3 regions of the Brevibacillus sp. HB2.2 genome follow, and region 1 is predicted to be linked to each of the others. Evidence: riboswitches for the same ligand, from Rfam matches in the RefSeq annotation. Region 1 holds a riboswitch; each other region holds the start of a gene.
What was found. Region 1 has a riboswitch for S-adenosylmethionine ahead of mtnK (S-methyl-5-thioribose kinase). Riboswitches for the same ligand answer to the same signal wherever they lie in the genome.
Positions count from the first base shown of each region.

Region 1 (11,061 bases):
GGAGACGTTCCTGCTGCGATGCAAAAGGCGACAAGTGAGCTGCCCGGGGCTTTAGAGAAAGCCGCAAATGATTTGCCGAAAGGTTTGCAAAAGGCGGCAGAGGATTTGCCCAAGGGTGTTGGAGTATTTGTAAGGGAAGGCTATATCGAGCCAATGCAAGAGGACATCGATACGTTGCGGGATGATACTATCAATATCGCAGATGGAATTGCAATCGGTGGACTTGCCTTGCAAGCAATTACCTTGGGGAGAAGTAAAAACATAAAGGATTTAATCGATGCGGCAAAGAAAGGAAAGAAAGTACAGCGTAATATTCAACAAAATTTATACCGCCGAACCTCAAACACTGGAGAATTCAAAGACCTGTCTGAACCCATGCAATTAAGGCACGTTGAAAAAGTTGCAGAAGATGCAGGTATTGGATTAAAAGGAATTAAAATAGAAATAAATCGAGACGCTGAATTAGTTGGTAAGGACTTGTATGGGTGGGCTGACCCAAAAGGAAACAGGATAATATTATACCCTGATGCTTTTAGCAATAAGGAAAATTTAGTTAAAACATTAGGACACGAGAGAATTCATATTTACCAAACAAAAACTTTCGGGAAGCCCCAAGACCATGAAATGTTACTTGAGTTTGAAAAAGGGGCATATGGTTCAGAAGACTCATGGTGGGAGTATTATAAACGAAAGAGGAGATAGCAATTGAGTAACTCACAATTTAAGGATTGGATTAAGCTAACCACTATCATCGCTGAAATTGACCAAGAAGTTCCTGAAATTGAATGCCCTGATTGCCATCAATTAAAAATTGATTATCAATATGTCGGAGATTTAAAATCCAGAGCAGGATTTTTAGATATCTGGTGTAATTCTTGTCTGCACGGCATTCATTTATCTCGAACAAAAGCACCCGAAAATGTTAGCTTGCTTTCATTTGATGCTGCTGAAGAATACAAAAAGAAAGTGCCTAAGTTTACTCCAATAGAACCATAATGAAAGATGTTTGGGTACTTTCACTTTGGTGAGACTATCCAGTATTAGATAAAATCTGAGGTAGGAAATTAATATTTATTCATCCGAATCGAATCAATCGCATTTTTTCTAAAGAAAAAGGTACAGTCTCCTCATCTTTTGTGAGTGACTGTACCTTTCTCAGATCAACGGTCTTTTTTGTAGCCTCTTTGTCAGTTGCTATGGCTGCGAAGTTGCATTTGTAGTGGCAGGTGCAGGTGCAGACGGTTTCGGAGACTGGTCGTCATCTGAGAAAAACGGGATGATTACCAGACTGAGGACGAAAAATAAGATCCAGGCAATGCCTCTTCTGAAAATGCAAGGTGTCAGCATTGGGTAACCCCTTCCAATCATGCTGTTCTACTTACTATTCATACGCTTCCCTCCTTGATGCCCGTTTATGCTTTTTTGGGCAAAAAATAAAAGCCTCGCCAAAAACTTGGCGAAGCTTATCCTCCTTGTTTTTACCCCTGTTTTTGCAACGGCATTGAATACGTCTGTTCCTGCGTTGCTTTTTGCTTGAAAAACAGGCAAGCTGCCGCGAACACAATGAGCAGTGATCCCATCAGCCAAAAGATCGTCCACGGCTCCCACACGTCCATCAGCAGACCATTCACATTCGGAGCCAAAATACTGGCGACACCAAAATTGACGCCTGCGATAATTCCTGCGGTAGGAACCATCGAGGCTGGTAATATATCTGCAGAAAAAGCCAAGCCCAGCGAGTAAAACGAGCCGACAGCCGCTCCTGCTATGGCCAACAACAGCATCATCAGCCATACGTTTTCGCCTGCAAACGGGAACAGGAAGAAGGCCAACCCCCCTACAAGCGCACACACGAGCATGACCTGCTTTCGTCCGACTCGGTCACTCAATGCCCCCAGCGGCATCTGCAAGATAATGCTTCCCACGACAAACGACGGAAGGATCAAGGAAACCCATTCAACGGACAAGCCGGTACGCAAGGCGTAAACGGGAAAACTGCCATTGAGTGACGTCTCCATGAATCCGTACAAAAACGAAGGAATCAGCGCCAGCCAGGCAAGTCGCAATACAAATGCATATTTGTTTTGCTTCTTTTCCGTTTGTTCAATCTGTGCTGGGAATTCATTTTTGATCCGGGATAATAATAAGAAGGCAATCAGATAAAGAACGAGCAAGCCACCAAAAGGTACCCAAATCCCCAAATGCAGCACGCTTAAGCCTAGTGGACCAACACTAAAGCCCACTCCATAAGCCAACCCGTAAATGGAAAGATCACGTCCACGATTCTCAGGAGCTGCAATCTTCGTCACCCACATTTGGCTTGCATAATGTAAACCACTATCGCCCACACCCATCAATAAGCGTAATACGAACCAGACTGCCAAATGACTGAACATCGGGATGAGTGCTGTTGCGATCGTCACTAACAGCAATCCCCATAATATCGTGGATCGGTATCCAATGCGCCGCAGTGGGATTTCCAAAAATGGATTGACCATGACCATCCCAATATACAAGGCAGCAGCATTGAGCCCGTTCATTACGGATGAAACCCCTTGTTTTTCCAATAAAACCGTCAGCATCGGGATCGTCAAGCCTTGGCTTACCCCCGCAATACCGACAGCCAAAATCAACACCCAAAAGGTGTAACGTGACTGTGACATGGTGTTGTTTCTCCTCCCTAGCCTCCTATTAAGCACTCTCTACGGAAGCACTCCCCTGCTGAAGCTGATACATTTTTTGATAAAGACCATTTTGCGCCATGAGTTCATCATGGGTACCTCTTTCCATGATTTCACCTCGGGACAAGACAAGAATCTGGTCCGCGTGTTGAATCGTTGACAAGCGGTGTGCAATGATGAATGTCGTCCTACCTTTTGATAGTACATGCAACGCTTCCTGAATGGCTAGCTCTGTTTCACTGTCAATGCTTGCCGTTGCTTCATCCAGGATCAGCATCGCGGGATCTGCAACCAATGCACGTGCAAAAGAGATCAATTGACGTTGACCGGCGGATAGTGTCATGCCTCGCTCGACGACCGGTTCGTCATATGCGCCCGGCAGTTTGGAGATGAATTCGTCAGCACGTACCGCTTTTGCAGCCCGCTTCACTTCTTCATCCGTAATCGTATTCTTGTACATACGAATATTGAATCCAATGCTTCCCGTAAACAAGAACGGGTCCTGCAAAACGAGGCCGACATGACTGCGCAATGAGTGCGTATCAATCTGTCTCATATCTTGTCCGTCGATTAAAATGCTCCCTTTCGTCACCGGATAGAACCCGAGCAGCAAATTCATCAAGGAGCTTTTTCCCGATCCGGTGTGCCCTACCAGCGCAATCGTTTGACCAGGCTGCGCCGTAAAGGAGACGTTTTTCAAAACGTAATCATCACCCTGATAGGCAAAAGAAACGTTATCAAAGACAACCTCACCACGCGGGCGCTCGATTTGCGCACCAGCTTCTTTTTTCTCCGGCAGCTCATCCATAATTTCAAAGACGCGTCCCGCCGAAATAGTCGCCTGCTGCATTTGCGACAACCGATTCATGATCATATTGATCGGTTCGAAAAAACGCCCCATATAATCGACAAATGCAAAAAGCGCACCGAAGGAAATCGCACTGTGGAAAGATGTAGAGCCGTAATACCAGACGATCAGGGTCAAGGAAATTTTCCAGATCAAATCTACCGCTGGGCGCAAAAGCAAAGATTCAAGATTGATTTCTTTCATCCGCACCTTGAAGTAGTCTTCGCTTACATCAGCAAACTCCTTTTGTACACCTTTCTCCCGACGAAAAGCCTGCACAATCGTCATGTTCTGGATCATTTCATTGATCGTTGTGTTCATATCACCGAGCTTCGCGCGAATCACTGCATAGTAGCGAGAGCTGTACCTTTGATACACGTAGACTAACAGTACGAGCACTGGCACTGTCAAAAAGCAGAAGAGGGCGAGCTCAGGCTGCAAGAGGTAGAGTGCGATCAAGATTCCAATCAAATAAAGACCGTTCTGTACAAATGTGGCGAGCACACTTACATACAGCTCACGGATGGCTTCTGTATCATTGCTCACACGGGAGACAAGCGCACCTACTGGCGTTTTGTCAAAAAAGGCAACCGGGAGCTTTTGCAAATGGATAAACAGCTTCATCCGCATTTGCTGAATGATGCGCTGTGCGATTTTTTGTAGCCACAAAATCTGGACGTAATTGAATCCAGCTGAGAGCAAAATCAGTGCCCCATAACCTACGGACAGCCAGACAATAGGCAGAACATCCCCTTGGTACATCCCCTTGACTTCCTCTGCGGTTAGCCGAATCCCTGTGGAGGACATCTTTTGACCTGATGGATCCTTCGTTGTTACCTCGAAGAGTTCCCTGCCGTTTTCTGGCGCAATCGGGGTGAATTTCTTCTCCGTATTTGGATTCACCTTGCCAGAAACCAAGTAATAAGTCGTGCCTTCTGTCAGCACAGTTACTTCTTTTTGATTGCTCCTGTCCAAAGCAAGTCCTGTCTTTGCAGCGACATCTTCACGAATATAGTTCGTACCGTTTACTGAGGCGACTTGCCCCGCTGCTTGTGGTGGCACTTCGTCCAGCTGATACCAAGGCTTTTGGATCGCCAGGATGTGATTATCAATCATGACCTTGGCTAAAAAAGGCCCCGCTAGCTCTGCACTCGTTCCCAGCAAGAGCAGGAACAATGCGCCTAGTATTTGCTTTTGAAATGGCCTGGCGTACTCGGTCAAACGCCCCCATACATTTTGTTTGCTCATGAAACGTTTTCCCCCTCTCTCAACCAGCCACATCCTGCTCCATTTGCTGACGACGGTACTGCTCTGCATACCAGCCGTTGCGCTGCATCAGCTCGTCATGTGTCCCCCGCTCGACGATCTGCCCCTCATCTAGCACGAGAATCAGTTGAGCGTGCTGTACGGCAGAGAGACGATGAGCAGTAATAATGGTCGTTTTATCCGCGCGCTCCTGTCGCAGATGACGAAGGATACTCTCCTCCGTCCGCGCATCCACTGCCGATAGTGAATCGTCGAGAATCAGAATCCCCGCATCCATCAAAAGAGCGCGTGCGATGGAAATGCGCTGTTTTTGCCCCCCAGAGAGGGTGACCCCCTTCTCCCCAACCATGGTTTGCAAGCCCTCTCTGAATTGGGCCAAATCTCTCTTCATCTCCGCAAGCTCCAGCGCATGCATCACTTCCTCGGTCGTCGCTTGTGGTTTCCCGAATGCAACATTTTCGGCAATCGTCCGTGAGAACAGCAAATGCTCCTGGGGCACATAGCCGATTTTTTCCCGCAGCGTATCGAACGCGAGTCCTTCAATTGGGATGCCCCCGATAAACAGGACTTGTTCCTTCATCTGATATTGATGCAACAAGGCACGGCACAACGTCGACTTGCCGCTTCCCGTCCTCCCGACAATCCCAAGCGTCTCTCCTTCACCCAAACGAAACGAGATGTCGGTGAGTGCTGGCTTGTCAGTGCCCGGATACGTAAAGGAAAAATGGCGTGCTTCTACGGTATTGGCGATTTGGCTCGTGACTGGATTCGCTGCCTCCGTCACATCTGGCTGCTCCACCATTAGCTCTGTAAAACGTTTGTGGGAGGCACCACCACGTTGCAACACATTAACCAGCCAACCAAAAGCGAACATCGGCCAAATTAAAAGTCCCAGGTACAAATTGAACGCAACCAAATCCCCTAAGGAGATAGCGCTAGTGAACACCAAATACGTGCCATAGCCCAGCCCGATCAAAAAGCTGAAGCCAATAATAATCGCGATCGTCGGCTCGAACAAGGCGTCGATCCGCGAAACGCTCACATTTCGCTCCAACGTTTTTTCACTCACCCGGCGATATGCCTCGATATCGGCCTTTTCCTGAACAAATGCTCTCAATACCCGAACGCCCGATACGGATTGTTGAACATGATCATTCATCTCTCCGAAGGCTTCCTGTGCCAAGTAAAAGCGATCATGCAGCAACTTTCCATAGTACGCCGTTGACCAAGCCAAAAACGGCATCGGGATCAGCGCAGCCAGCGTCAGCTTCCAATCAATCGCGGTCACCATGACGCCTAGCGTTAACACGGTCATGAACAACGCATCGACAAGCGTAAGCACCCCTGTACTCGCCGTTTGTTCAATGGCGGGAATGTCGTTGGTAGCCACGGCCATCAGATCACCACTGCGCTTGCGATGAAAAAACGACGGGGTCATTCTGGTCAAATGGGCAAACAGTCGCTCACGTAGCGTTCTTTCCAGAATCAAGGCTCCCCCATTTAACAAGTACCGCCAAAGAAACCGCAACCCATACAAGCTCACACCCAATACGAGCAAGATGACCACTGTTTGCGTCAAGTCAGCGTCCGTCAGGGAACTGTTGCGAATCGAATCGACCGTATCCCCGATTAATTTCGGCGGCCATAGCATGAGAACATCGATGACAAACAGCACAGAGATTCCAATGACGTATCGCTTCCAATAGGCACGAAAAAACCAAGATAATTGCCGAAGTGTCTGCATGTAAATCACCTCTATTTATTTAGACCTAACAGCACGACTAAAAAAGGGCTTGCGAATCACGCGCAGCCCTCTTGATCTGTCTTCACCATCGTAATTTACAGAATTTTCATTGTCAATCAATGCATACAGTTCAATCTAAGATTTTTTATCGGTTTTCCAGTCAAGCCATTCCTCTTTTAGCAGGCTGTAAGTGGCATGATCCACGTAATGATCGTAAAGGAATTCATTCCGGCGAAGTATCCCTTCCAGTTGAAACCCTAATCGTTCCGGGATCGATCTGCTCTTGTAGTTTTCCGTAGCAGCCTGAATCGTTACTTTTTCCAAATCCCATGATCCAAAGATTAACACGTCCAAGTAGGTCGCCACTGCTTCTGTCATCAGGCCCTTTCCCTGAAATTGCGCACCCAGCCAATAGCCAATGGACGTCTTTTTGTTGATCCAATCCACTGTATGTACGCCGACTGTACCAGCCAGACGTCCTTGGTACCAAATACCGTAGTGGATGCCGCGATTATCGTTGTACTGATGAATCGTCGCTTGGATGAATTGGCGAGAATCCTCTACCTTCTTCGTATAATTCAGCCACGGCAGCCATTCCATAAGATTCTCCCGGTTCGAATCCGTAAGCAAAAATAACTGCTCAGCATCGGCTAATTCTAATTGCTTCAAGTACGTATCTTCATTGATTGCTATCTGTTGGATCGTTTGCATACGAATCTCCCCTTTTCTTGGATATTTTACTAGAAAACGCCAAAATGAGCAAAAAGCGCCCGCCAGCAACAATAGGCGAACGCATATAAAAATGTCTTTTATTTTTTGCTATTGCCGATCTCTTCCGGCTTGAAAATGCCTGTCTCGGTAACGATCGCTGTAATGTACTTCGCAGGCGTTACATCGAACGCAGGATTGTACACCTTGATATCGTCTGGAGCTACCTGTTTGCCCAAGCCATGGGTAATTTCCTCGGCTGGACGCTCTTCAATCGGAATATCTGCGCCTGTCGGTGTGTCCAAATCGACGGAGGACAAAGGAGCTGCCACGTAAAAAGGAATGCCGTGAGCTTTTGCCAATACCGCTACCCCATAGGTACCGATTTTGTTGGCGACATCGCCGTTCGCTGCTACGCGGTCTGTCCCCACGATGACAGCCTCTACTTTTCCTTGGGACATGACCATCGCCGCCATGTTGTCGCAGATCAGCGTCACATCAATTCCTGCTTGCTGCAATTCGAATGCAGTAAGACGAGCGCCTTGAAGAACAGGACGGGTTTCATCCGCGTACACCTTCAGGTTCCAACCGCGTTCCTTTGCCAAATAAAAGGGAGCAGTAGCCGTGCCGTACGCTGCTGTAGCCAATGCCCCTGGGTTACAGTGCGTGAGAATTCCCATACCATCATGCAACAGAGTGAGCAGATGCTCCCCGATGGTTCGGCATACTTCAGCGTCTTCCTTTTGAATCGCCAATGCTTCATCGAGTACTGCCGCCTTCAACTCGGCAATCGACGCACCGCTTGCTTTTTCAACACGAGCCTTGATGCGATCCAACGCCCAGAACAGATTCACCGCTGTCGGACGGGAAGAGCCCAGGTAGTCTGCCTGCTGGTTCAATTCCTGCCAAAACTCGTCGTAGTTACTCGCTTCACTTCCACGAATGCCCAGGTAGAGCCCGTAAGCTGCCGCCATGCCAATGGCTGGTGCGCCACGTACTTCCAAGCGTCGGATGGAACCCCATACTTGCTCGGAGGTGGTCAAGTTCAAATAAATCGTTTCTACTGGCAGACGCGTCTGGTCAAGCAAGACCAATGCGTCATTCTCCCACTTTACAGGTGCCAATTGAGTGCTGGTTGTCATACTGCTGTAGCCTCCTGGTAGTAGCGTTCAGTTATTGTGCGTACGATGTCCGTGATATCTGTCGATTCCTCGATGCCGCCGCGACCGAGAATCAGCGCTTCTCCAATCGAGAGAGCCAGACGCTCTGCTTCTGCGCGAGTCTGGTCGTCTTCGATGGCATTCAGGTCCGCTACGCCTGCCAAGCCAATGACACGACGCAAGATTTTGCATCCGGCATAGCCTGCTGTATCCTGAATCAGGCGCTTCACGTAGCTTTGCCACAGTCCTTCGACATGGGCGCTGCGCTCTTTGGCGTGCTTGTGCCAGAGTTGAACGAATTGTGAAACGAATTCATTCCAGACATCCTCGACTGTTTCCAGTAAGTATTCGCGGTATGCTTCCCGTTCTCCTTGATCTTTTTGCAGACCGTGCTGTCCTGCGTAGTTGAGCAGCAGATTGGCAATAATCGCTCCAATGTCAAAGCCGATTGGGCCGTAGTAAGCGAACTCTGGATCGATTGCCTTTAGGCTGTTTTCCGTGATGAAAATACTTCCAGTATGCAAGTCACCATGCAGCAGCGCCTCCGATCGCGTAAGGAAATCGTATTTCAGCTTGGCGATTTCCAGCTTCAGCGGCCTGTTGTTCCAGATCGCCTCGACTTCGCGGCGGATCAACGGGTTGAAGTCGTTGGTAGGCGCATTTTCATACGGATCGGTAAAGACGAGATCTTCTGTTATTTTGCATAATTCTGGATTTATGAATGTTCCGACTAGCGTTTTTTTATCGTATGGATGTGCGCCCAGATCGGATGTGAAGAATAACGTTTGCGCGAGAAAACGGCCAATCTGCTTCGCAAATAGCGGATACCGCTTTCCTTCGATCAACCCTTTGCGCATGATGATATGGTCCCCAACGTTTTCCATGACGGTCAACGCAAGTTCCCCATCGAAATGATACACCTGTGGCACCAGGTCTGGAACGTATTTGTGCTGAATCCGGAGTGCCTCGCTCTCGATGCGAGCCCGATCAATCGTAAGCGGCCAAGATTCCCCCACAACGCGGGCAAAAGGCAGTGCTTGCTTGACAATGACGCTCTTACCGGTTGCTGGCTCTTGAATGTCAAAAACCAGATTGAGGTTGCCATCCCCGATTTCTCGGCTGGTCAGCTCTGCTCCTTCGCTAAAAAGACCCGGTATTCCTTTTACGTACTCCACTGCTTCCTGTTCAGTCAATGCGCGATATGCCATGATTCCAAAACTCCCCTCTACTTATTTTTCCTCTATCTCTACTTGTTTTGTTTGTGTCATGAGAGCAAAAAAGACCTCTTTTCCCGAAGAAAAGAGGTCGCTGTCGTCACGTGTAAGAACCGTGTTGATGTCCCCCTTATCTTCCAGACCACTTTTGTTTCTGCAGGAATTAGCACCGTGCATGTCGCCTGTTAATCAGTCGCTTTCTCGCGTCTAAATGGCGTCATGTCGGTTGCCGGGTATCATCGGGCCAGTCCCTCCACCTTCTCTGGATAAGGTATCCAAAACGTATTCGGTTTTTGATTTAGTTTGAATCATACAACCAACGCTTCCACGATGTCAACACCCTTTTGTGCAAAAATTCGCACCTTGCTATCAGTAGCTGTATTGTGTTCCGGATGCCGCAGGTCGCTCCCAATTCCACCAGTCTACCTTGCCTAAAAACGCTGCTGTTATCGACTTTTCTGCCTTGAGCTTCAGCAGTTCTTTCGTAGGTCCGGTGAGGACGGCTCCGTAAATGCGAACCCCGTATTTCTGTATGTGACTGTATCGCTCTGCAATCTGTATATCTCTGCCAGGGAGTAAGGATTTTCCGATATCACGAGCCAGTTCCTCTTGCTCTGACAAATAACTCATCTCCTCCAGATAGTTTGCGATTACTCTGTCCCCAGCCCCTTTTTTATATACACCACCGTAATCCATTTCTCGCTGGGCAAATCCCCACACTTCCCCGGAACCAAAAAGCACATCTCCGCTTTCAGCTTGCTTGAGCTCTACCCCTGTATCTATTGCAAGCCAGACTGTATCTTGACCTGAAGAGGTAACATGGCGGGTAACCAGCTTATAATACTCCTCGTACGTCAGAAAGTGGTCAAAGGATATCGCAAGCTGCGAAACCGTTCCTTCGGGCAGCTTCTCCATTGTCGTCCAGGCAGCTGAGGTGAGAGACATGGTATCCTCCGTTTCCTCCTCTGCCGGATAACGGAAAAACAACTTTTGCTCCCTGACCCCGTTCGTCCATTGCGGCTTGGCATTCACATTCCACAGCACATTCGTACTCTCAAAACGACCCGCATTTTTTTCCTCTCCCCCAACCCGCTCGCTTAGTTCCATGCTGATGTTTCCGTACAGCAATCCGACCTGTGAACCACTCCCCCCCACTCTCACACCTGGCTGAGTAAAATTGACCATCGACTTTGCAACGCGGAACAGATCTTCATGCATCAGCGATCCCACCCAGCCATTCAGAATCAGCAACACAACTCCGGCCAGAAAGGGAAGCCCTATGGTGAATCCTGCGTTGGACAACCGATTTTTCCATTTCCCCCGGCGAACAATGGCACGCTGTTTTTCAGCTGACAGTGTTTCAGACTGTTTGGTTTTCGCGTTGTCCTCTTCTGTTTCTTCCCCCAACAAAAGCCTTTCCAACCGCTGTGCGTACTCTTCG
Region 1 covers NZ_JABSUV010000010.1:123,246-134,306, forward strand. The annotation lists gene HP401_RS09700 (hypothetical protein) at 706-996, shown strand; gene HP401_RS09705 (MFS transporter) at 1,479-2,663, opposite strand; gene HP401_RS09710 (ABC transporter ATP-binding protein) at 2,692-4,776, opposite strand; gene HP401_RS09715 (ABC transporter ATP-binding protein) at 4,796-6,538, opposite strand; gene HP401_RS09720 (GNAT family N-acetyltransferase) at 6,674-7,249, opposite strand; gene mtnA (S-methyl-5-thioribose-1-phosphate isomerase) at 7,348-8,388, opposite strand; gene mtnK (S-methyl-5-thioribose kinase) at 8,385-9,614, opposite strand; SAM riboswitch class I at 9,748-9,893, opposite strand; gene HP401_RS09735 (anti-sigma factor) at 9,990-11,061, opposite strand, start outside.

Region 2 (11,061 bases), on a different contig from region 1:
GAGAAGAAAGACATTGACGAGTAAGCGAGGCGGCCATGAATATCAACATCGATGTAAGTAAGGATAATACGATAACGGCATTTCTTGCAGGGGTTCTTGTGCATGGCACGCAGGTAGGGATGGGCATTTTGGGCTTCCAACGAATCATTGCCAGGGAAGCGGGGCACGATGCTTGGATATCTGTCATACTCGCAGCTTTGTTTACTCATCTTACGGTGATGACCATTAACAAGACCTTGCAAAAATACCCCTCAGCGGATATTTACGGAATCCAGGAAGATGTGTATGGAAAGTGGCTGGGTACAGCCATTAGCATCATTTATTTGACCTATTTTTTTGTGTCCGCTGGAGTCATTTTACGTACCTACATTGAAGTTGTCCAAACCTGGATGTTTCCGAATTTACCTACGTGGGTTCTGTCAGGGATTATCCTGTTTCTAGCGTTTTACACAGTCGTAGGGGGGATAAGAGTCATCGCAGGCTATGCGTTTTTTTCCGTTATGGTCACGATGTGGATGATATTTGAGTTATATTTTCCCTTGAAATTTGCCAGGTGGGAATATTTGTTTCCCATCATGGACACCAGCCTAGAAAACCTTTTCAATGGAATGATTGCCATGTCTTTGACCAGTGCCGGCTTTGAGATTCTCTACGTTGCCTATCCTTATGTACAAAATAAAGAGAAGGTACACAAAAGTGTACAGTTGGGAGTGCTGGTGACGTATCTGATCTATTTGCTTGTTATGATTGTGGCGCTGGTCTTTTTTAGTCAGGGTCAGCTCATGAGAACGATTTGGGCGACACTCAATATGCAAAAGATGGTGTACCTCCCTATTCTGGAAAGGTTTGAACTGGTTGTCATTTCGTTTTGGCTTCTCGTAATTTTGCCGAATATCATGCTGTATTTGTGGGCTTCTGCCCGAGGTCTCAAGCGCTTGTTCGGATTTAATCTACGTCATTCATTGTATTGGATTATACCCGTGATCTATGTAGCCTCCTTGTCGTTACTTTCCAGACAGCAGATGAGTCGGATGACGACTATTTACTCGCATATAACTCTGTACATTATTTACGTGTACCCCTATTTTTTGTACCTGATGGTCTGGCTGAAGCAACGAAAGCAAAGGGTGAAACCAACCAGCAAAGGAGAGAGTGCCTGATGCTGCCTGTCCAAAAACATTGGATGCAGTTATCCAAGCGGTTTTTTGCGTTGTGGTGTTCATGTGTCCTTGTGTTGGCAGGCTGTTCAGATCGGCAAATTTTTGATGAGACAGGACTTGCCACGGCTGTCGGCTATGATCTGTTAAAGGATGGGGACGTTCGGGGGACAGCAATCATGCCCTCCATTAATCCAGAGGCGAAAGAAAAGATACAGGTTTTTTCAGCCATCGGTGAAACCAGCAAGGGAATTCGGGATCGGATAAATTTACAATCAGATAAAAGAGTATTGGGTGGGCAAATTCGTGTCGCACTCTACAATGAAAAATTGGCAAAACGTGGACTTGGTAGTATCGTTGACACGTTGTATCGGGATTCCTCTATTTCCAGCAGAGTTTATCTTTGCTTATTTGAAGGCGAAACATATGATATGTTAACGCATCGCTATTCGGAAGAAGGGAATATCGGAATCTATTTATACCGTATGATTGAGCAAAATATTGAGGGGGAAAAAATTCCGTCTTCCACCATGCATGAGTTTTTTCGGTCTTATTATGACAAAGGAATCGACCCGATCATGCCGTTCATTGCAAGAAAGGGAAATGAGCTGCAAATCAAGGGGATCGCATTGTTTCAAGGGGATCGTTATGTAGGGTGGATCACACCTAAGGAAGCCTTTTTAATCAAGCTTATGCATGGGAAATTCAGGATTGGCAGCTACGATACTTCTGTCCCTGCTCATATTTTTGGCGAGGTACCCAAGAATCGCGGAAGTAAAAAAGACCGTGTGCAGCTTGTCTTTGATACGATTTCCAGCCATTCAAAAATCGAGCTGACCCAAGTATCTCCCCCGATCTTTGATATTCACATCCGATTAAATGCGCGGATTTTGGAATTAACCCTCCCGCTGAAGCTAGAGAATACCAGGTTGATGAAAATCATGGAACATGCACTGGAAGAAGAGCTCGGAAAAGAACTGCAGAAAGTAGTCCACAAATTGCAGGACCTCAATGTCGATCCCGCTGGTTTCGGGATCGTGTATCGCTCAAATAGCAGAGGGAAGGCAAATATGACGCAGGCTGAATGGAGAAAGATGTTCAAAGACGCGATATTTCGCTTTCACATAAAGTCAACCATCATCCGCAACGGCGTCATGGATTAAAAAACTTTTTCCTGCTATTACTATTGACGTGATATTTTCAAAAAGGATATAATCCGTCTTGTATCATCAAGAAATAGAAAAAACGAACATAATATACGTAGATATCTTTCTTATCAAGAGAGGCGGAGGGACAGGCCCTATGAAGCCCGGCAGCCGGTTCATTTTCGAATGAACGTCGCGGTGCCAATTCCTACAGGATTTTTGGATCTTGTACAGATGAGAAGGGTGGATGCGAACGTATACATTGCGTTGCAGCCCCTTTTTCGTTTGTGAAAAAGGGGTTTTTATATTTTTATCAAGATTATGGTCGGGAGGTGGATGCGTTGATCCAACTGCGTCATTTGCATAAAAGCTATCAAGTACAGGGTAAAACCATCCCAGCGTTAACGGGGATCGACCTTTCCATAGAGCAAGGCGAAATATACGGGATTATCGGACACTCTGGTGCAGGGAAAAGTACGTTGATCCGGTGCATCAATTTGCTAGAGCGCCCAACTTCGGGGGAAGTTATTGTGGACGGCGTCGATTTGACGAAGCTGGATGAAGGGAAGCTGCAAGAAAAGCGCCGCTCAATCGGCATGATTTTTCAGCATTTCAACTTGCTGTCTTCTTCAACGGTCGGCGAAAATGTTGCTTTTCCGCTCAAGCTGGCAAAGCGTTCGAAGGCAGAGATTGATAAGAAAGTAAACGAGCTGCTGAAGCTGGTTGGCTTGGAGGCACATAAGGACAAATATCCGTCTCAGCTGTCTGGCGGACAGAAGCAGCGTGTCGGGATTGCCCGTGCGCTCGCGAATGATCCAAAAGTGCTGCTCTGCGACGAAGCGACATCGGCTCTCGATCCGCAGACGACGAACTCCATTCTGGCACTGCTCTTGGACATCAACCGCAAGCTGGGCTTGACCATTGTGTTGATTACCCACGAGATGCACGTCATTCGCTCCATTTGTGATCGTGTCGGCGTGATTGATGGAGGAAAAATCGTCGAGTCAGGTAACGTACTGGATGTATTCCTTCGTCCAAAGCATCCGACGACACAAGAATTCGTGGAGCAAGTAGCCGATTCTACAGAGCTGCGCGAAGCGGTCGAACACGAAAAGGCTTCGGGGAACCGCACGATTGCTCGTGTCACCTTCCTCGGGGAAAAAACATACCAGCCGATCCTGTTCCAAACCATGCAAGAGACTGGTACGGTGTTCAGCATTTTGCAGGGAACGATTTCTCGCATGAAAGATACGCCGTATGGTCAGTTAGTGATCGAGCTGGAAGGCGATGTCGCACAGAATCAAAAGACCATCGAGACGCTGCGCCAACGTGGCTTGGAAGTAGAGGTGATATAAATGGACTGGACATTCGAAAATGTGGATTGGGCTGAAATCGGCGAAGGTACGATGGACACGCTCACGATGCTTGGCTTCTCCACTCTGTTTACCGTCCTGATTGGTTTGCCGTTGGGCATCATTCTGTTTTTGACTTCTCGCGGACAGCTTTTGCAAAACCGCACTTTTTATACGATTGCATCATTCGTTGTCAACGTATTGCGCTCGGTACCATTTATTATTCTGATGATCTTGCTGATTCCAGTGACGAAAATGATCGTAGGAACTTCACTCGGCGTACTGGGTGCCATTCCGCCGCTCGTATTTGGTGCCGCTCCGTTTTTCGCACGTTTGGTGGAAACCTCCCTGCGTGAGATTGATAAGGGCGTGATTGAGGCCGCACAATCTATGGGTGCTTCCAATTGGCAGATCGTCTGGAATGTCCTTTTGCCAGAGTCTAGATCTGGTCTAATCGCGGGTATTACGATCACGACGGTAACACTGGTCTCCTACACAGCAATGTCTGGGGTAATTGGCGGTGGTGGTTTGGGTGACTTGGCGATCCGATACGGTTATCAGCGTTTCCAAACCGATGTTATGGTTGTGACTGTTGTTATTTTGCTGGTGATGGTACAGATCTTACAATCGCTGGGGGACCGTCTGGTTCTGAAATTCAGCCGTAAATAGGATCTTTCCATATAGATTGTCAAAAAATAAAACGAAATACATGCAAGGGGGAAATCATTCATGAAAAAGCTAGTCGTATCTGTACTTTCTACTGTATTGGCATTTTCTTTGGCAGCTTGCGGAGGCAAAACCGAAACAGCACCTGCTCCAGCTGAAGGCGGCGCACAAGGCGGAAAACAGGAAGTAACATTGAAGGTAGGCGCTTCTCCCGTTCCACATGCAGCAATCTTGAAGTTCATTCAACCAAAACTGAAAGAACAAGGCGTGAACTTGGTAGTCCAAGAGTTCACTGATTACGTACAACCTAACGTTCAAGTGAACGAGAAACAACTCGACGCAAACTTCTTCCAGCACAAGCCTTACCTGGAAGACTTCAATAAAGGACAAAACATGAACCTGGTGCCAGTAGTGGCTGTACACATCGAGCCATTCGGCGCTTACAGCAAAAAAGTTAAATCTGTAGATGAATTAGCTGATGGCGCAACAATCGCGCTGCCAAACGACCCGACAAACAGCGGTCGCGCACTCGCACTCTTGGAGAAAAACGGCTTGATTAAGCTGAAAGAAGGCGCTGGCATCAGCGGTACAGTGAAAGATGTTGTTGAGAACAAGAAAAACCTGAAATTCAAAGAAGTTGAAGCAGCAATGCTGCCGCGCGTTCTGGAAGAAGTAGATTTGGCGCTGATCAACACGAACTACGCACTGGAAGCAAAGCTTGTTCCAACCAAAGACGCTCTGTTTATTGAAGATAAAGATACGCCATACGCAAACTTCTTGGTTGCTCGTCCTGACAACAAGGATTCCGAAGCCATTCAAAAGCTAGCAAAAGAACTGAACTCACCTGAAGTGAAAAAGTTCATTGAAGATGAATACAAAGGCGCGATTATTCCAGCGTTCTAATGTAGAAATTATTGATCGATCAACAAAAGCCCAACTGGCCGAAAAGCTGGTTGGGTTTTACTTTTGTTTATAATATGGTGAATTTTCATAAAATTAAATTAAATCTATACTAACCCCGTTTTCAACCCAATTCCGGTCGCGTATATTGTGTTTGAAACAGAAAAATACAGATAAGGGGGAATTTTCTGATGAAACGAAATCTCAAGTTGTTTCTCGGTGCGATGCTGGTCGCTGGAAGCGTGCTAGCTGGATGCTCCACGAGTACGCCATCGACGACAACCCCTCCAGCAGAGGGAAATGCAGCACCCGCTGAAAAGCCTGTAAATGCAAAGTTGCAGTTATTTCGGGCGAACATTGTGAGTGAGCCATCGACAGCGGACCCTGGTCTTGCGAAGGATGCCACTTCGGGAGCGATCATTCGTGCTACTTTTGATGGCTTGACTCGCTTCGATGCAAACGCAAAGCCAGTGAATTCAGTAGCATCCGATGTGAAGCTTTCAGATGACAAACTGGTGTATACGTTTACGCTCCGCGACTCCAAGTGGAGCAATGGAGACCCGGTAACTGCCCATGACTTCGTGTATGCATGGAAGCGTGCACTCGGCAAGACCTTTGGTGCCGAGTATGCCTATCAACTGTACTACATCAAAAATGCGAAGCCGATTCACGAAGGCAAGGCGAACCCCGACGAACTCGGTGCGAGGGCAATCGATGACAAAACACTGGAAGTCACGCTGGAGAATCCAACGCCTTACTTCTTGGAGCTGACGGCTTTCTACACGTACTACCCAGTTAACAAAAAAGTAGTGGAGGCTAATCCCAAATGGGCAAACGAAGCGGCGACGCACGTAAGCAACGGTCCATTTAAGATGACAGCGTGGGAGCACAAGAGCAAAATCGTGCTTGAAAAGAATGAGCACTACTGGGATAAAGACGTAGTAAAGCTCGATCGCATTGAGTTTGCGATGATCGAGGACGATAATACAGCGCTGTCCATGTTCGAGAACGGTGAGCTGGATTGGGCAGGCCAGCCACTCGGCGGACTTCCCACCGATGCGATTCCGACACTAAAAGAGGCGGGAAAACTCGTTGTTCATCCTAAAGCGACGATGTACTGGTACAAGATGAATACGACAAAAGGGCCGCTCAGCAATGTGAAAATTCGTAAAGCATTGGCATACTCGGTAGATCGTCAAACTATCGTAGATAACATCACACAAGTCGGACAGGTGCCAACGATGGGGATGTTGCCGCAATCCATGATTATCAAAAAAGACGGATACTTCAAGGATAATGATGTAGAAACAGCGAAAAAGCTGCTGGAAGAGGGCATGAAAGAACTCAACGTGACAACGCTGCCTCCGATCACCTTGTCTTACAATCCAAGCGACAGACATAAGAAAATTGCCGAAGCGATTCAGGACCAATGGAAACAAAAGCTGGGCATTGATATAAAGATCATGGTAAAGGAGGCTGCCGTTCATTTGCAGGATATGCATGAACTCAATTACGAGATGGGCCGTATCGGTTGGAATGCAGACTTTAATGATCCGATGAACTACCTGGAAATGTTCCGAGATGGCAAAACAGGCAACAACGACACGGGCTGGGAAGATCCGCGCTATCAAGAGCTGCTGAAACAGTCATCGGTAGAAACTGATCCAGAGAAACGCAAGCAGCTGTTTGCAGAGGCTGAGCAAATCTTTATGGATGCCATGCCGTTGATTCCGCTGTTTACGGATGTGGATGTGTGGGTGCAAAGTGACAAGGTAAAAGGCGTTCAAGTAGATGGGCTCGGATTTATCGACCTCAAGTGGGCAGAAATGACGGAGTAACGAATCAAACAAAAATCCCGAGGCCAACGAAATTTGCTGGTCTCGGGATTCTTTTGTATTAGAAGCCAAAATCAAGTGTCTTGCCTGTCTCCGCATACGTCTTGATCGACGAGAGCATCATCGGCCAATTGTTGCTGGCACTTGCGTGGGAGGGATGGTTTTCTGTCCATTGATCCTGAATCAGCGTCAGCTTGGTGCAGCCGCCAACCGGTTCTAAGGTAATGGTGACACGAGACTGCAATTCCGCATGATTCTCGTAATAGGCAGGGCCAGGATGTTCAGTGAAACTGAAAATGTGATGAGGTTCGAACTGCAAAATTTCCCCGTAAACATGCACCGTGTCGTCACCCGCTTTTCCCGGACCAACGTAAGCCATCTCATCGCCTACTTGAAAAGTTGAGCGAATCGTACAGCCAAAGAAAGTACTCTTTACGCCTTCATCGGAAGTAAGGGTATGCCAGACCAGCTCTGGCGTAGCACCAATGTAGAAATCGAAGCGAAGATCCATCGTTTTACCCCCTCATTTTTTCATTTGGGAATTGTAATCAAGTCTCCCAACTACTACTCTTACTATATGAAGAAATAGGTAGCGTGTATTGTAAAAACACGACAGGAGGCGCATCTTGGAAAATCAGACTGCCAAGCTCCCAAAGGGCGTACTGCATGCCATGATTGGACAGAAAAAATTTTCGCTAGCCAGATACGAGCCATCTGCTGAAATCAGCTACTTCGTGCAGCATTACTGGGTCGTCGGCTGGGATTTGCGTACGGAACCACCTTACTTGCAAACTGTACTGGCTCATCCCAATGTGAATATGGTGTTTGAAAAAGGAGCAAGTGGTATTTTTGGTGTAGCGCGCACGACTTCCTCGCATCTTTTAAAGGGACAAGGTCAGGTGTTCGGAGTAAAATTCAGGCCCGGAGGTTTTTATCCGTTTCTGAATGCCCCGATATCAAAGCTGAGTGGCACTTCTACCAGTCTGGAAGCCGTGTTTGGTATTGCCACTGACCAGCTTGAGAAAGAAGTGCTAAGCCTGCCAAATGATGAGCAAATGATGAAAAGGGTAGAAGCCTTTCTATTCGAACATTTGCCGAAGCCTGACCCGAATGTTGCACGCATCAGTGAAATCGTCAGGATGATCCAGGCAGATCGATCCGTACTCAAGGTAGAGGATGCAGTACAATTGACCGGTATGAACATGAGGACCATGCAGCGCTTGTTTGATCGTTATGTAGGGGTTAGCCCGAAGTCGGTCATCCAACGATACAGATTGCATGAAGCAGCGGAGCAGATTGACCAAGGAACGGTCCGAGATTGGCTGGACCTGTCTACCTCACTAGGCTACTACGATCACTCTCACTTCATTCGAGATTTTCGAGCAATTGTCGGTGTAGCGCCGAACGAGTATCGACGAGCCCAAATTTAATCATAGTGAACCCCTTCACCTTCTGGCTGGAGGGGTTGTTTCTTGCTGCATAAATTTTTATGTACGAGGCATACTTCATCATGATGAAACTACCAATTTTATTTCCTTTAATAGAATTTGATGTTTGAATAAAACATAATTAATTTTACTTAAAATGTCTTCAATATTACTAAAAATGCAGTATATTTGTGGAGTAGCTTTCAAGGAATCTTTACCGATAGAAAAAGAGGGGGTCAACACCATGAAAAAAAGCGTTTTTGCAGCAATGAGTTCTATCCTGGTTCTTAGTGCGGCGCTGGCTGGTTGTGGCGGCGGTGGTGAGAAAGCAGGCGAGCAAGGCAGTGCTTCTAAGGAGCAAACAAGTGGTCCTAAAGAATTGAGAATGAACATGATGTCTGAGCCACCAACTGCTGACCCTGCATTGGCTGAGGATTCTACTTCCAGTGCGGTTCTGCGTGCAACATTTGATGGTCTCACTCGTATTGGCGAAGATGGCAAACCACATCCATCTGTAGCAGAGAAAATTGACGTATCCGAAGATGGCCTTACTTATACATTCACTCTGCGTGACAGCAAATGGAGCAATGGAGAGCCTGTTACTGCAAAGGATTTTGAATTCGCTTGGAAGCGAGCGCTCAATCCGAAGACAGCAGCTAACTACTCCTACCAATTGTATTACCTGAAAAATGCAGAAGAATACAACAAGGGTAAAGCAAAAGCTGATGATGTTGGCGTAAAAGCGAAAGACGATAAAACACTCGTCGTGACTTTGAAGAACCCAACACCATTCTTCTTGGAGCTGACTGCGTTCTATACGTACTACCCAGTTAACCAAAAAGTAGTAGAAGGCAGCGATAAATGGGCAGGCGAAGCAAAAACTCACGTGGGTAACGGTCCATTCAAAATGGAAACATGGGAACATAAGAGCAAATTGGTTCTCGTGAAGAGCGATACCTACTGGGATAAAGACGCTGTAAAACTCGACAAGCTCAACTTCTCCATGGTTGAAGATGCAAATACAGAGCTGTCCATGTTCGACAATGACGATTTGGATTGGTCCGGAGCGCCTCTGAGCTCACTTCCTACCGATGCGATTCCTGCATTGAAAGAATCCGGTCAAATGCAAACACGCCCGATCGCGGGTACGTACTTGTACAAATTCAATACGGAAGTTCCGCCGTTCAACAACGCGAAAATCCGTAAGGCGTTTGCTTATGCTATCGATCGTAAATCGATCATCGACAACATTACACAAGCAAACCAAGAGCCAGCTATGGGTCTGATCCCGCCAACAATGGCAGTGGCAACAAGCCCTTACTTCAAAGACGGCGATGTAGAAGCAGCGAAAAAGATGCTGGAAGAAGGTATGAAAGAAGAAGGCATTACCAAAATGCCTACCCTGACTCTTTCCTTCAACACGTCTGAAGGTCACAAGAAAATTGCCGAAGCCATCCAAGACCAATGGAAAAAAGCACTCGGCGTAGACATTAAGCTGGAGAACAAAGAATGGAAAGTATTCTTGGAAGATGTGAACCAAGGTAAATTCCAAATCGCACGTTCCAGCTGGACTGGTGACTACAACGATCCATACACGTTCTTGGACCTGTTCAAGGACAAAGATGGCGGCAACAACGACACGAAATGGGAAAATCCGAAGTACAAAGAGCTGCTGAACCAATCTGCTCTGGAAAAGGACCCAGAAAAACGCAAACAAATCCTGGCACAAGCAGAAGCTATTTTCATGGACGAAATGCCAGCAGCTCCAATCTACTACTACACACATTCTTATGTGAAAAAAGACAAAGTAAAAGGTGTAGTACTCGACGGTCTCGGTTTCGCAGACTGGAAATGGGCAGACATTCAATAAGAAAAAGCGCATAGCTTATTGTAATAAAGGAAGGGTGCTACGGCACTCTTCTTTTTTTTGTAAACCATTTTAAGAGAGAACAATGGAGCAGAGGATGGAAGGTGATAATAGAAATTATAAAATTATAAATTAAATTACTATTGTCATTTTACTGAACGTGGATAAAATTGGGTGAACAGAAAAATATATAAATAAATGAGTGGTGAATATTCAACTCTGAAAAAGCTTGATTTTATGCGGTTTTTCTTAGAGATATCGAAAGAGGGATGTTATGGAAATTTTATTTATCGATCAATGTATTTTATAATTCGTTAATTCTCTTTATAAATAAATAAAAATTTATTAAATCATTCTAAAACATATTTAAAAAATATATAAAACCATGTATATTGATAAAAGATTTAGAAAAGGGGGATTACTTGTATGAAAAAGAATGTTTTCGTGGCAATGAGTTCTATCCTCGTTCTTGGCGCGGCACTCGCAGGATGCGGTGGCGGAAACCAGGCGGCACCGGCAGATAACAACGCTTCCGGAGCAAAGACAGAAAATTCTGCACCAGCTGGCTCTAAAGTACTGAAACTGAACCTGCACTCCGAGCCACCAACAGCTGACCCAGGTATCGCGGAAGATACAACTTCCAGCACCATCATCACTGCTACCTTCGAAGGTCTGACTCGCGTTGGTAAAGACGGTAAATACAATCCAGCAG
Region 2 covers NZ_JABSUV010000048.1:7,349-18,409, forward strand. The annotation lists gene HP401_RS25580 (spore germination protein) at 1-24, shown strand, start outside; gene HP401_RS25585 (GerAB/ArcD/ProY family transporter) at 36-1,160, shown strand; gene HP401_RS25590 (Ger(x)C family spore germination protein) at 1,160-2,320, shown strand; SAM riboswitch class I at 2,428-2,543, shown strand; gene HP401_RS25595 (methionine ABC transporter ATP-binding protein) at 2,644-3,657, shown strand; gene HP401_RS25600 (methionine ABC transporter permease) at 3,658-4,323, shown strand; gene HP401_RS25605 (MetQ/NlpA family ABC transporter substrate-binding protein) at 4,384-5,223, shown strand; gene HP401_RS25610 (peptide ABC transporter substrate-binding protein) at 5,412-7,058, shown strand; gene HP401_RS25615 (SRPBCC family protein) at 7,117-7,566, opposite strand; gene HP401_RS25620 (helix-turn-helix domain-containing protein) at 7,682-8,485, shown strand; gene HP401_RS25625 (peptide ABC transporter substrate-binding protein) at 8,727-10,352, shown strand; gene HP401_RS25630 (peptide ABC transporter substrate-binding protein) at 10,776-11,061, shown strand, end outside.
Region 2: it holds a riboswitch for S-adenosylmethionine, as region 1 does, so the genes downstream of both, HP401_RS25595 (methionine ABC transporter ATP-binding protein) here and mtnK (S-methyl-5-thioribose kinase) in region 1, are expected to answer to the same signal.

Region 3 (11,061 bases), on a different contig from region 1:
ATTGTTTTCCCGCTCGCGGTAAATGGACAGTTCTACCTGAATACGGCTCGCCTCTTCATACGCAACCCGAATGTCTTCCTCCGTGTACATATGAAAATTGCGACTGACCAAGACGAGCTTGTTGCGTGATTTGCGATACGCAAGTTCAAGCGCATCGACTTTTTGAATCACTTTGGAAATCTCTTGTCGAAGTTCATGTAATTCAAACTTCAATGAGTTGCCATGCTGTCTGGCGTTTTCAGCTATATCAAATATTTGGGTTTTACTCGTTTCTACGGTTTCAATCGTTCGTTTGATCACCCCGTCCAGCACGCTGATGTCTATCGCTTTGTTCATGATTGCTCTCCTTCAAACTCATTTTTAGCCTTCGTGAACAACTGTTGGAGGTGCTCTTCTTCTACGTCTCGCAGTCCCATGTCATTGCGTGGAATGGCAAATGGATCTGTTCCCTGTTTTACGAATCCACGATTAGATGTAAACACATAGCGGTAGCCAGCTTCACGCGCTGTCTCCAGTACGATTGGACTTGTGTATCCAAACGGCAACGAGATGACTTCGATCTCTTTCTTCATCCAATCGCTTAAGCTGACGCGAGATATACGAAAATCCACAAAGAGGCGGTCCCTGTACTCTTTTTCGTCCTCTAAACGATGCAAGTCCTTCAAATAGACCGGAGCTGTTTCCGGGCCAAGATCGCCCCACTCATTTCTTTCTTCCTCTTCATGCAGACTGTACGTATGGGACCCGATTGTAACCAGTCCCGATTGAATCATTTCGTTAACTTGTTGACGCGTAAGTGGTGGCGTCATATTCTCCCGTTTTCGGTCAGCTACATCTCTTAAGCGCCCCGCAATCGCGAAGTTCACTGAAGGGTAGCCGTATGTACGCAAGATCGGAAATGCTTCTTTGTAGTAACTCTCATACCCATCGTCAAACGTAATCAAAACAGCATTCTCAGTCGGTAAGGTACCCGTCTCCATAAATCGCAGGAACTCCTCCAGCGAAATCGGATTCAGGTCATTATCATGCAAAAATTTCATGTGTCGGGCAAATTGATCAGGAGCTATGACATACCGCTGATTCGATTGATCCGTGACATGATGGTACGTCAAAACAACAACCTGATTGTTATACCACTTTTTCGTTTGAACCACTGCTTCTTCTGTTGGTGTGACGTTTGGCTCAGCATTTTTTGTCTCACTTATGCTTATAGACGTATCCACTTGGGGAAAAGGTTGCACTTCTTGTTTATTCTTTTTTTCCAGAAAAGATTCGCCTAAGAACCCAATAGCCACTATAAAAAACAAAAAAGTAAGAAACACGATCAGGAAGAGCCTTCTGTTCGGCAAAAAAACCCCTCCTCTACTTCCTCACTAGGAGATTCGACACAGTCATACAAATTCCTGTGCAACAATTGACCCAATAATTGGATGACTCTGCTCCTAAAAGAAAAAGAGCCCAGTAGCAACACCAGGCTCTTTTTATGTCTTTCGAATATTAGAGTTGAGCAGCCTCTTGCTTCAGAACTTCTGCTTTGTCTGTTTGCTCCCAAGGAACATTCAGGTCATTGCGTCCGAAGTGGCCATATGCAGCTGTTTGTTTGTAGATAGGACGACGCAGGTCGAGCTGCTTGATGATACCAGCAGGACGCAGGTCGAAGTGTTTGCGAACCAATTTCACCAGAGCTTCTTCGGAAATGGTACCTGTGCCGAATGTATCTACTGCGATGGAAACTGGTTGTGCTACACCAATTGCGTAAGCAACTTGTACTTCGCATTTGTCTGCAAGGCCAGCAGCCACGATGTTTTTCGCTACATAACGAGCTGCGTAAGCACCGGAACGGTCAACTTTCGTTGGATCTTTACCGGAGAACGCACCACCGCCATGACGAGCATAACCGCCGTAAGTATCTACGATGATTTTGCGGCCAGTCAAGCCAGCATCCCCTTGTGGTCCGCCAATTACGAAACGGCCAGTTGGGTTGATGAAGTATTTGGTTTCAGCGTCCAACAGTTCAGCTGGAACAACTGGTTTGATTACGTGTTCAACCAGATCTTGCTTGATTTGCTCCAAAGTTGTTTCAGGAGCATGTTGGGTAGAAATAACGATTGTATCGATACGAACTGGTTTGTCGCCATCGTACTCAACGGTTACTTGTGTTTTTCCGTCAGGACGGAGGTAAGCAAGTGTTCCGTTTTTTCGTACTTCAGTCAGACGACGAGCCAATTGGTGAGACATGCTGATTGGAAGTGGCATCAGTTCAGGTGTTTCATTGCAAGCAAAACCAAACATCAAACCTTGGTCACCAGCACCAATTGCTTCGATCTCAGCATCAGTCATTTTGCCTTCGCGTGCTTCCAATGCTTGGTCTACACCAAGTGCAATGTCAGCGGACTGCTCTCCAATTGCAGTAATAACACCGCAAGTGTCAGCGTCAAAACCGAATTTCGCACGGTCATAGCCGATTTCACGAATGGTTTCACGAACGAGCTTTTGGATATCCACATAAGTGTTTGTAGTGATTTCACCTGCTACGAGAACCAAACCAGTAGTTACGGAAGTTTCGCAAGCTACGCGAGCGTTTGGATCTTTGGACAGGATCGCATCCAAGATGGAGTCGGAAATTTGGTCACAAATTTTATCCGGATGTCCTTCAGTTACAGATTCGGATGTAAACAGACGACGACCTTTTTGCAAAGCCATGAGAAAATACCTCCTTTGACCTCATACAAATAGTGTGGTAGCCGAGTTAGGATTTTATCTACGTAAACGCAAATAAAAAACCTTTTCCAATTTTTAGGAGGAAAAGGTTTGAGCGTTTTTTGCTTCCTTCATCCTCTTATCGGCCAGAACAGATGTCCGTTCTGCTGGTTAGCACCGCTCTAGCTCGGTTGCCGGGCTTCATAGGGCCAGTCCCTCCGCCTGCTCTGGATAAGAGTATCCATTACGGATAATAGAATAATTGTTTTTTTCAGAGATGTCAATAGGAAAAATTTTACTTATAATTGATAGGCCTTTGAAAGTACAACCACTACCTCGGCGCGAGTTGCTCTTCCATTCGGTTTAAAGGAAGAACCGTACCCATTAACCCAATTTCTCGATGTTAAAGCCTCGATGGCAGGAGAAGCCCAGTGACTCGTTGGCACATCCCGATAATTCGAGGTACCATGATTATACATCAACACATTACGTGCCCGAGCGATCATTACCGCCATCTCTGCACGCGATATCGGCTGATCCGGCTTCATTTCATTCTTCGGGTACCCTTTCAAAATTCCCAATTGATAAGCTACACCTAAGTTGTGATACGCCCAGTGCCGCTTTGGCATATCCCGGAAGGTCGCTTTTCCTGTGTAGGTAGTCGCTACCTTAGAACCGGTCGCACGCATCGATTTAAGCAGCATCGTCGCAAACTCTGCACGGGTCACTGCCTGATTCGGCTTGAATGACGCATCATTAAACCCATTTACAATATCGCGAGAGCTAAGTCTGACGATCTCTGAGCGCGCCCAGTGGTCCGAAATATCGCGATAACCCGCTATCAATTTCTGCTGCGTCACCGTGAGTCGGTACGATTCATATTTGAACGAAGTACCACTATTAAGGCGTACATAATATTTTCCTGGCTGCAAACGCAAACCGATAATATCGTTTCCTCGCTTAGACAGCTCCGCTACCTCATTCGTCGAAGCAAGCGCATAGTTCATGTTTCGATCGCTATAGAGCGCGAAACGAAAGCCGCTATCGACAGGAATGTACGGTGCTCGGAACGTCACATACGATTCACTATTCACAGTAAATTGGAACCAGTCGGAATCCGTAGCTGTCGGAATCGTGCCTGACATCACTGTCCCAGCGCTTAACGGAGACGCAGTTTGATAGGTGTCATTCGGCTCATTAAAATCTTTTTTTACTGGCGTGTATCCCAGATCCAGCTGATATTCGCCATTCACCGCATTGCGATTATACTCACTCACACGGATGTAATACTTGCCTGGTGACACTTCTTTTTGGACGCGCTCTGTCGGATTGTCTTTTGTTCCATTATCGTAGGTAGGGTCCCAGACAACCATCTTTTTACCGAGCTCTTGTTTACCGATACTCAGCAATAGATCGACACGCTTGTTATCAGGACTAACAGTGACATCCAAATGCCCGTATTCACGAACATAGTAGGAGAACCAGTCCTGATCCCCTTCATCGTGAAAATTGCCTGTTACACTGATTTCGTTGCCTACGAGCGGCCTTGCCGTCTCTTGCGTATCGTTCGGTTCGTTACGGTCCGGATTGATGGTAAACTTACTCGTCAGTACGTAGGTAAATGCGTTGTTGACCCCTCCGTTACGCATTAACCGGATATTCATTTTCCCCGCTTTGACCGGGACAGTTATCGTATCTCCATTTCCGAAGTACTGCGTAATCGGCGGACGATTCTCTGGGTAAAAGGTAGCTGCCATCGCGGAAGAAATACCGGATGTCACTGACGCTGTAAAGCTGACCTTCCCATCGTAAGGGATGTCCATCTTCAGCCAGTCTATCGTATCTTTTGGTCCCAAATTTCCACGTATCTGAGACTCGATCGGGAACGCTTTTGCTGAGTACGTCTGATTATTCGGCTCTAAAAAGTCATAGGATAAGGACGTTCTAACTGCCTTGTCGACATTTAGCAACCCGTAGCCCGTTTTCCGGTCCCATCCCTTTTCCCCTAAGTCCGTAGCGGTTTGATAAAGCAATTGTCTTACATCAAATGGACTTAGTTTGGGATGACGCGCTAGTATGAGAGCCGCTGCACCCGCTACTTGTGGTGCGGCTGCTGAAGTACCGCTAAAGGAACCGTATTTCCCCCCTAGCTTGGTCGTATAAACATTGAAACCGGGCGCTACTAGGTTAAGCTCAGGTCCCGTATTGCTTTGATACAGCACTTCATTGTTACTCCTTACAGCCCCTACCGCTACCACCGTGGGATAAGCTGCCGGATAAGCCACTCGGCTACTCTCATTGCCACTCGCTGCAATCAGAACCGCTCCGCTTCTTTCCGCTCGTTGTACAGCATTCGCCAGTTCCTTGGAGTAGGCCATACTGCTGAGCGACATCAAGATGACTTTGGCACCACGATCCAAGGCAGTATTGATACCCTTAGCAAGAGTCTGCACCGTAGTCTCGCCATTGGCCAAAACTTTAATCGGCAAAATCTTGGCATTCCACAAGACACCGGATACACCAATACTGTTATTCCCGCTAGCAGCCAGTACACCAGTTACTTCTGTTCCATGTCCGTTATCGTCCTGGGCAGATCTCCCGGGATTGACCAGATTCACACCCGGCAGAAGATTGTCCTTCAAATCAGGATGCTTATAATCCGCACCAGAGTCTAGCACCGCGATGATAATCTGTTCATTACTATTTACGACTGACCAGGCCTGTTGAGCTCTAATCTGACTCAAATGAAGCTGGTTACTTAAATAGTAGTCATTCGATGCTGGTGGTGCTGCAGCATAGATTGTTGGGTTGTTTGCCATCAATAGTGCGACACTTATCGCAGTCGCTACTGACATGTTCACTGATTTTTTCATGTAAAACAGTCCTTCCTTCTCTCCCCTGCAAATCAGCAGTCTAAAAGGAATTCAGGTATTTATCTTCTCGTCCTAGCATAGCGGATGAAAAGGGAGACATGCAACCCTGATTAGCCAATATTTGGAACGTTAAAAAAGTACAAAACCCTTTTCACCATGGGCAAAAAGGGTTTTCTCCTTACTGTAACAAACCTTTATTGTCTTCCACTTCAGGTGCTACCTGAGCTTTTTCTTTTTTTCTTTGCTGAGCTTTTGGAATAAAAGCAGTAACTTCCGCCAGATTTACCTCTTCCTTTTTAATGGAGGAGAACGGAATATCAAATGCCCATATACGATGGCTATTTGCTTCTACCTTCATGTTTTCCAGGGTAAAGTGTACACGTGCTACGGTATCGCCATCCTTATCATGAACGATAATTGGCACTTCGGTAAATTCCAGACGTTTTGCCAGACCGTTACGGAAAGCAACGATGACTTTCAGGCCGTTATCTTCACCTGGCTTGATGTCGAGAACTTGCAAATCTACTTCGCCCTCTACAATCGGAGCCTTTTCTGCTGCCTGCTGCATGTATTGCTTGGATTCATCTGCACTCAGACCCAGATTAAAGTTTTGATTCTCTTCTACTTCGTTCTTTTCCGGCTTGATAAAGGCCAGCTTCAATGGAACCTCTTGTTCAGGAATACGATCGAATTCATCCCAGCGGAACATGAATTCCATCGGACGGCTGGACATTTCCATCACTGGACCAGATGTAACCAGATCAAAAGTCTTTTTCGCGACTTCCTCTCCATCCTCCGTCACCAAAGACAACGGAAGCCTTTGCAGCAAAATGCTGCGGTCAGTCGCATTACGAACGTAGGTAAGAACCAAAAAACCATCATTCGTAACCTGTGTAAAGAAAGGAATGATACCTACTTCGTTACGAACAACCGGAGGCATTTCATCATGCGCGTATTGCAAGAGCTCATGCTCCGCTTCGTCCAATTGATCATCCCACGGACCGTTCAGCACCAAAAACAATTCCTTGGATTCCACACGGTTCGCAGATTGCTGCGGATTCTCTAATCCGGATACACCCAAATAAAACTCTCTATGAAGATTCTCATGAATATCTTCGCGTACTTGCTCCAAGCTCTCCTTGGAACCAAACCAATTTTCCAATAACCAACTCATAAGTCAACCTCCTCTTTCCCAACCTCAAAAGTATTGCGCCCTATTCTACCTCAAGCGTCCATCTTTTCAGGTCGGCATCAGGCTTTTTCACTAAATTTGGCGGGAATACAATCATCCATGGACGGCTGTAACCCGGCTTCACATTAATGCTGCTTGCGTCGAGTACACCTGTTGCTACCAGATCACCATTAGCATCAGCAATCGTCAGCTTGATTTCATCTGGACGGTAATCATGGGCCATCCCATTGCGGAAGAGCATCGCTGCTACCAAATGTCCTTCCTTTGTCATTCCGATGTCGAATCCAGTAACCTGTACCGTATTAATCGGAATCATTGGCAAAGACTGCGTCAACGCTTCTAAACGATCCTTTTGGCGATCGGTCATGCGGCTTTCCATTTCAGGATCGAGCTCCAGATTACGCGGCCATACATGCGAATTTCTACCAGCCTTCATAACCACTTTCCAGCGGTTAAAGGTGAAGTTTTCATGCAGATAGCTCTCTTCCGGGAACAATACCTCCCACGGACGGCTGGTATGCGGTGGAATTGCGCCCATATCTGACAAATCCACCTTGATCCTTGCAAACGCATTATCATCAAGATAAATCGCTAAGCCAACGTTTTTGATCCGCACTGGCTTATTTGTCGAGTTACGGAAGAACATCGCTACCGTCATGCCATTTGGCTGGGGAATCATACTGAAACCCGTTACGCTAATCATGCCTTTACGCATCTCTGGCAATTCTTCTTGCAAAAAGCGAAGCGTATACTTTTTCTCGGAATCCAGCTCGCTCTCCCAAATCGGGCTCAGGGACAATTCCGTACGAATTTTTTCAACTCCACCTACAGACTCTTCCTGTTGCTCGTTGCTTTCCATTTCGACCTCGGTGTTTTTCAATTCAGCGACATCGATAGCAGACTCTTCTTGAATATCTTTTTTCAGATCCTGTTGATCCTTACCTAAAAAATTCTTCATAAAGGAAAACATAGGCTACCTCCTCAAACGTCCGGACACGAACGAAGCTTCTCTTATCATGATAAACTTTTTTGACTAGCCCATGCAAATTTGCTCTCTTGCATTAGGCTCCTTGGGGAACGCTCACTTTCCAACGGGACAAGTCAAGCTCTTCCTTTTGAATGCTCTCAGGTGGGAAAATAAACAGCCACGGCTTGCTCGTATTTGCATTTACAGTCAGGCTTCCTAGTTCAAACAGACCTTCAGCCACTTTATCCCCGATTGCATCATAGAGCGCCAGCGGCAACGTTTCGAAGGACAGCGATTGTGTAGAGCCATTGCGAATCAAAAGCATCACATTCAGAGCACCGCTTTCGGTTCTACGAATCTGCACACTCTGTATATTTACTTCTCCCTCTTTTAAAGCGGGGAGGTTCTTCGCTAATTCAATTAAGGACGTTTTTTGTTCATCAGTCAGCGCCTTAATCCAGGATTCTTCCAGCTCCAGCTGCTGTGGAAGGACCATCTTCTTCTGCGCCATCTCAAAGGCAATCTTCCAGTTCACGAGAAGAACTTCAACCTGTAAAAAGTGCTCTCTCGCAAATACAAACGACCACGGTCTTGCAGAACGCGGCGGAATTTCTCCGAGCTCACTCAAATCAAAGGCTTGGCGGGTAAACAGCTCCTGATCCCCAAACAGTACCACCAGCGTCATCTCATTCAGGCTGATTGGACGGTCCGTGCTGTTCCGGACGAATGCTACCACTTCAATCCCATCGTCATGCGGAACGAGTGAAGTCCCTGCCAAAGAAATATTCCCTGGTTGCAACGGTTCCAGTTCCTGAGCCATAAAGGAGAGCGAGTATTTCTCTTGCGCACTCAGCTTACTCTCCCAAGATTCGTGCAGAGAGAGTGTTGTTGTGACGCCAGTTGATTCAACCTGTACCTGTTGTTCTTCCTGATGTGACTGTTCGGTATCAGCAGCGGAAAGGATCGATTCCTCCTGCACCTGTTCCCGCACCTCATTGGTTGTCGGTTTTTTCCCCATTAAATTCTTCAAGAAGGATAACATATCGTCGCTCCCAACTTTTCTCTACATCTATATATAGTAACATTCGTCATCCACTATAGCATAGTGACATCCTTTTGCAACATAGAAAACTTGGCATTCCAAGCAGAAAACAAACGGCTTTTGCAACCTTTTCATTGCCTCATTCGTACTGTTAGTTATGTTAGGATACCCGTACGCAACAGGGGATGTCAAGGAATGGAAACATGGGCGGTGGGACAAAAACGGAGAACCTGATTTGCGCTCAGCCACAAGGACCGTTTCTTAGTCCGTCTATACCGTGCAAACACCTTTGATCGTTCACCGTGTCTCCATCACATATTTAATGAAGAAAAATGTTTTAAGCAAACGAGCCGTTGAAGATTTCACTTTCATGTATAACATTTCCATAATAAGTTAAAGTTTACAACGTTGTTTACTATTGATAAAATGTAAGGGTCTAAACAAATAACTTGGGGAATTTCTTTTTGGCCAACTGTCTTGTGCAGTTGGTTCTTTTTTTGTTCATAGCAAAAGAGCCTATCACGAATACGATAGGCCCCGCCAACGCTTTACATTTCAGGATTTTACACCTGCCATCTATTGCGGTGGAATGTTTACATCGATACGTGTAGTGGTACTCGCATTCCCCGCTGTGAACGTGATTTTCACGTGCTCGTAAAGTGTAGTATTGGTGGTATTTTGTTGCATTAACCTAATTCTTCCGGCGTCATCCAACTGCAAATATTGTGCGGGTTTATTTCCTCCACCCATTCCTTCGATTTGTCGTACTTTGTATGAAACATGCGGATTTTTTTCACTTCCCTCTTTCAAGCGAATTATCTGGTCAGTGACATCTTCTCCGACGATGTTCGTATTCGAAATCGTTGCTGTTCGGAAGTACTTATCGCTCTCCGCTATTGCAATTTCCATTACACTTTTTTGACCCGCACCCGTTTTCGGCTGAAATAATACGTCTACATACTTGATCGTAGTCGCTGTTCCGGCTGTGAACATGATTTGGACATGCTCAAAAACCGTAAAGTTGGAGTTGTTTTCTTGGATGAGTTTGATTCTTCCTGACTCATCAGCCTGTAAATATTCGGCTAGTTTATTATTTCCGCCCATTCCCTCTACCTTGTGCAACTTAACGGTTACTGCTGGATTTTTCTGAGATCCATCTATCATACGGATAATTTGATCCTTGACGTCTTCTCCGACCTTGCTCGTACTTGGAATGATTACGTTTCTGTGGTACTTGTCACTTTCCGCTCGAGCAATTTGTGTATCACTCATTCCGTCATTACCGGCTTTTGGTTGCAGATATACATCTATACGCGTACCAGTAGCCGACGTCCCAACTTTGAGCGTGACGTATACATGCTCGTAAACGGCTGAATTTGTATGATTTTCTTGCATGAGCTTGATTCTGCCGGACTCATCCAGCTGCAAGTATTGTGCGGGTTTGCCTCCTCCGCCCATCCCTTCAACTTTCACAATCTCGAGTCCTACCACAGGATTTTTTTGCGTTCCTTCTATATAAACGTATGATTTGATCCGTAACATCTTCTCCAACCTTGCTCGTGTTCCCGATTAATGCACTCTTGTAGTACTTGTCACTTTCCGCCATGAGTATTTCTCGGTCACTCAGCCCACCATCATGAGCTTTGGGCAGAATATTTACGTCTATTCGGAAGATCTGGCTCGCAGTACCTGCTGTAAGCATGATTTTCACATGCTCGTACAGAGTCGTACTCGTGGTATTCTGTTGAATCAAATAAATTCGACCTGATTGATCAGCTCGCAAATATTGTGCTGGTTTATTTCCTCCACCCATTCCTTCGATTTGATGAATTTGAATCTGCATGTGAATTCTTGTTCATGCCATCTTTCAAGCAAATAATTTGATCAGTGACATCTACTCCGGCTTCTGTTGTTGCAGAAATCGAGGCGACTCTGTTGTATTTATTCACTTCCTCTTGGACGATTTGATTATCGCTCGGCTCCCCGGTATCGCCCTTTGGCTGTATGGTGACTTCTACTCGATGTCCTGTGCTCGTATCGTCTACAGTGAACCATACATTTACGAGTTCTTTCACAGGCATCCCCGTGTTATTTGATTTGACTAATATTACTCTGCCATTTGGATCAACCTGCAAATATTCCACCGGGCGACCGCTGCCCTTCATTGGGAGAACTTTTTTCGCTGTAACCATCACGAGTGGGTTTTTCTCTTTGCCTTCGATCATGCGAATGATTTGGTCGGTAATATCGTCCCCTGCTTTTACTGTGTCGGGGATCGTCGCTGTTT
Region 3 covers NZ_JABSUV010000019.1:85,324-96,384, forward strand. The annotation lists gene HP401_RS15500 (sensor histidine kinase) at 1-336, opposite strand, end outside; gene HP401_RS15505 (polysaccharide deacetylase family protein) at 333-1,349, opposite strand; gene metK (methionine adenosyltransferase) at 1,498-2,703, opposite strand; SAM riboswitch class I at 2,837-2,938, opposite strand; gene HP401_RS15515 (S8 family peptidase) at 3,000-5,573, opposite strand; gene HP401_RS15520 (SLAP domain-containing protein) at 5,752-6,747, opposite strand; gene HP401_RS15525 (SLAP domain-containing protein) at 6,788-7,735, opposite strand; gene HP401_RS15530 (accessory Sec system S-layer assembly protein) at 7,827-8,774, opposite strand; gene HP401_RS15535 (hypothetical protein) at 9,351-10,316, opposite strand; gene HP401_RS15540 (hypothetical protein) at 10,571-11,061, opposite strand, start outside.
Region 3: it holds a riboswitch for S-adenosylmethionine, as region 1 does, so the genes downstream of both, metK (methionine adenosyltransferase) here and mtnK (S-methyl-5-thioribose kinase) in region 1, are expected to answer to the same signal.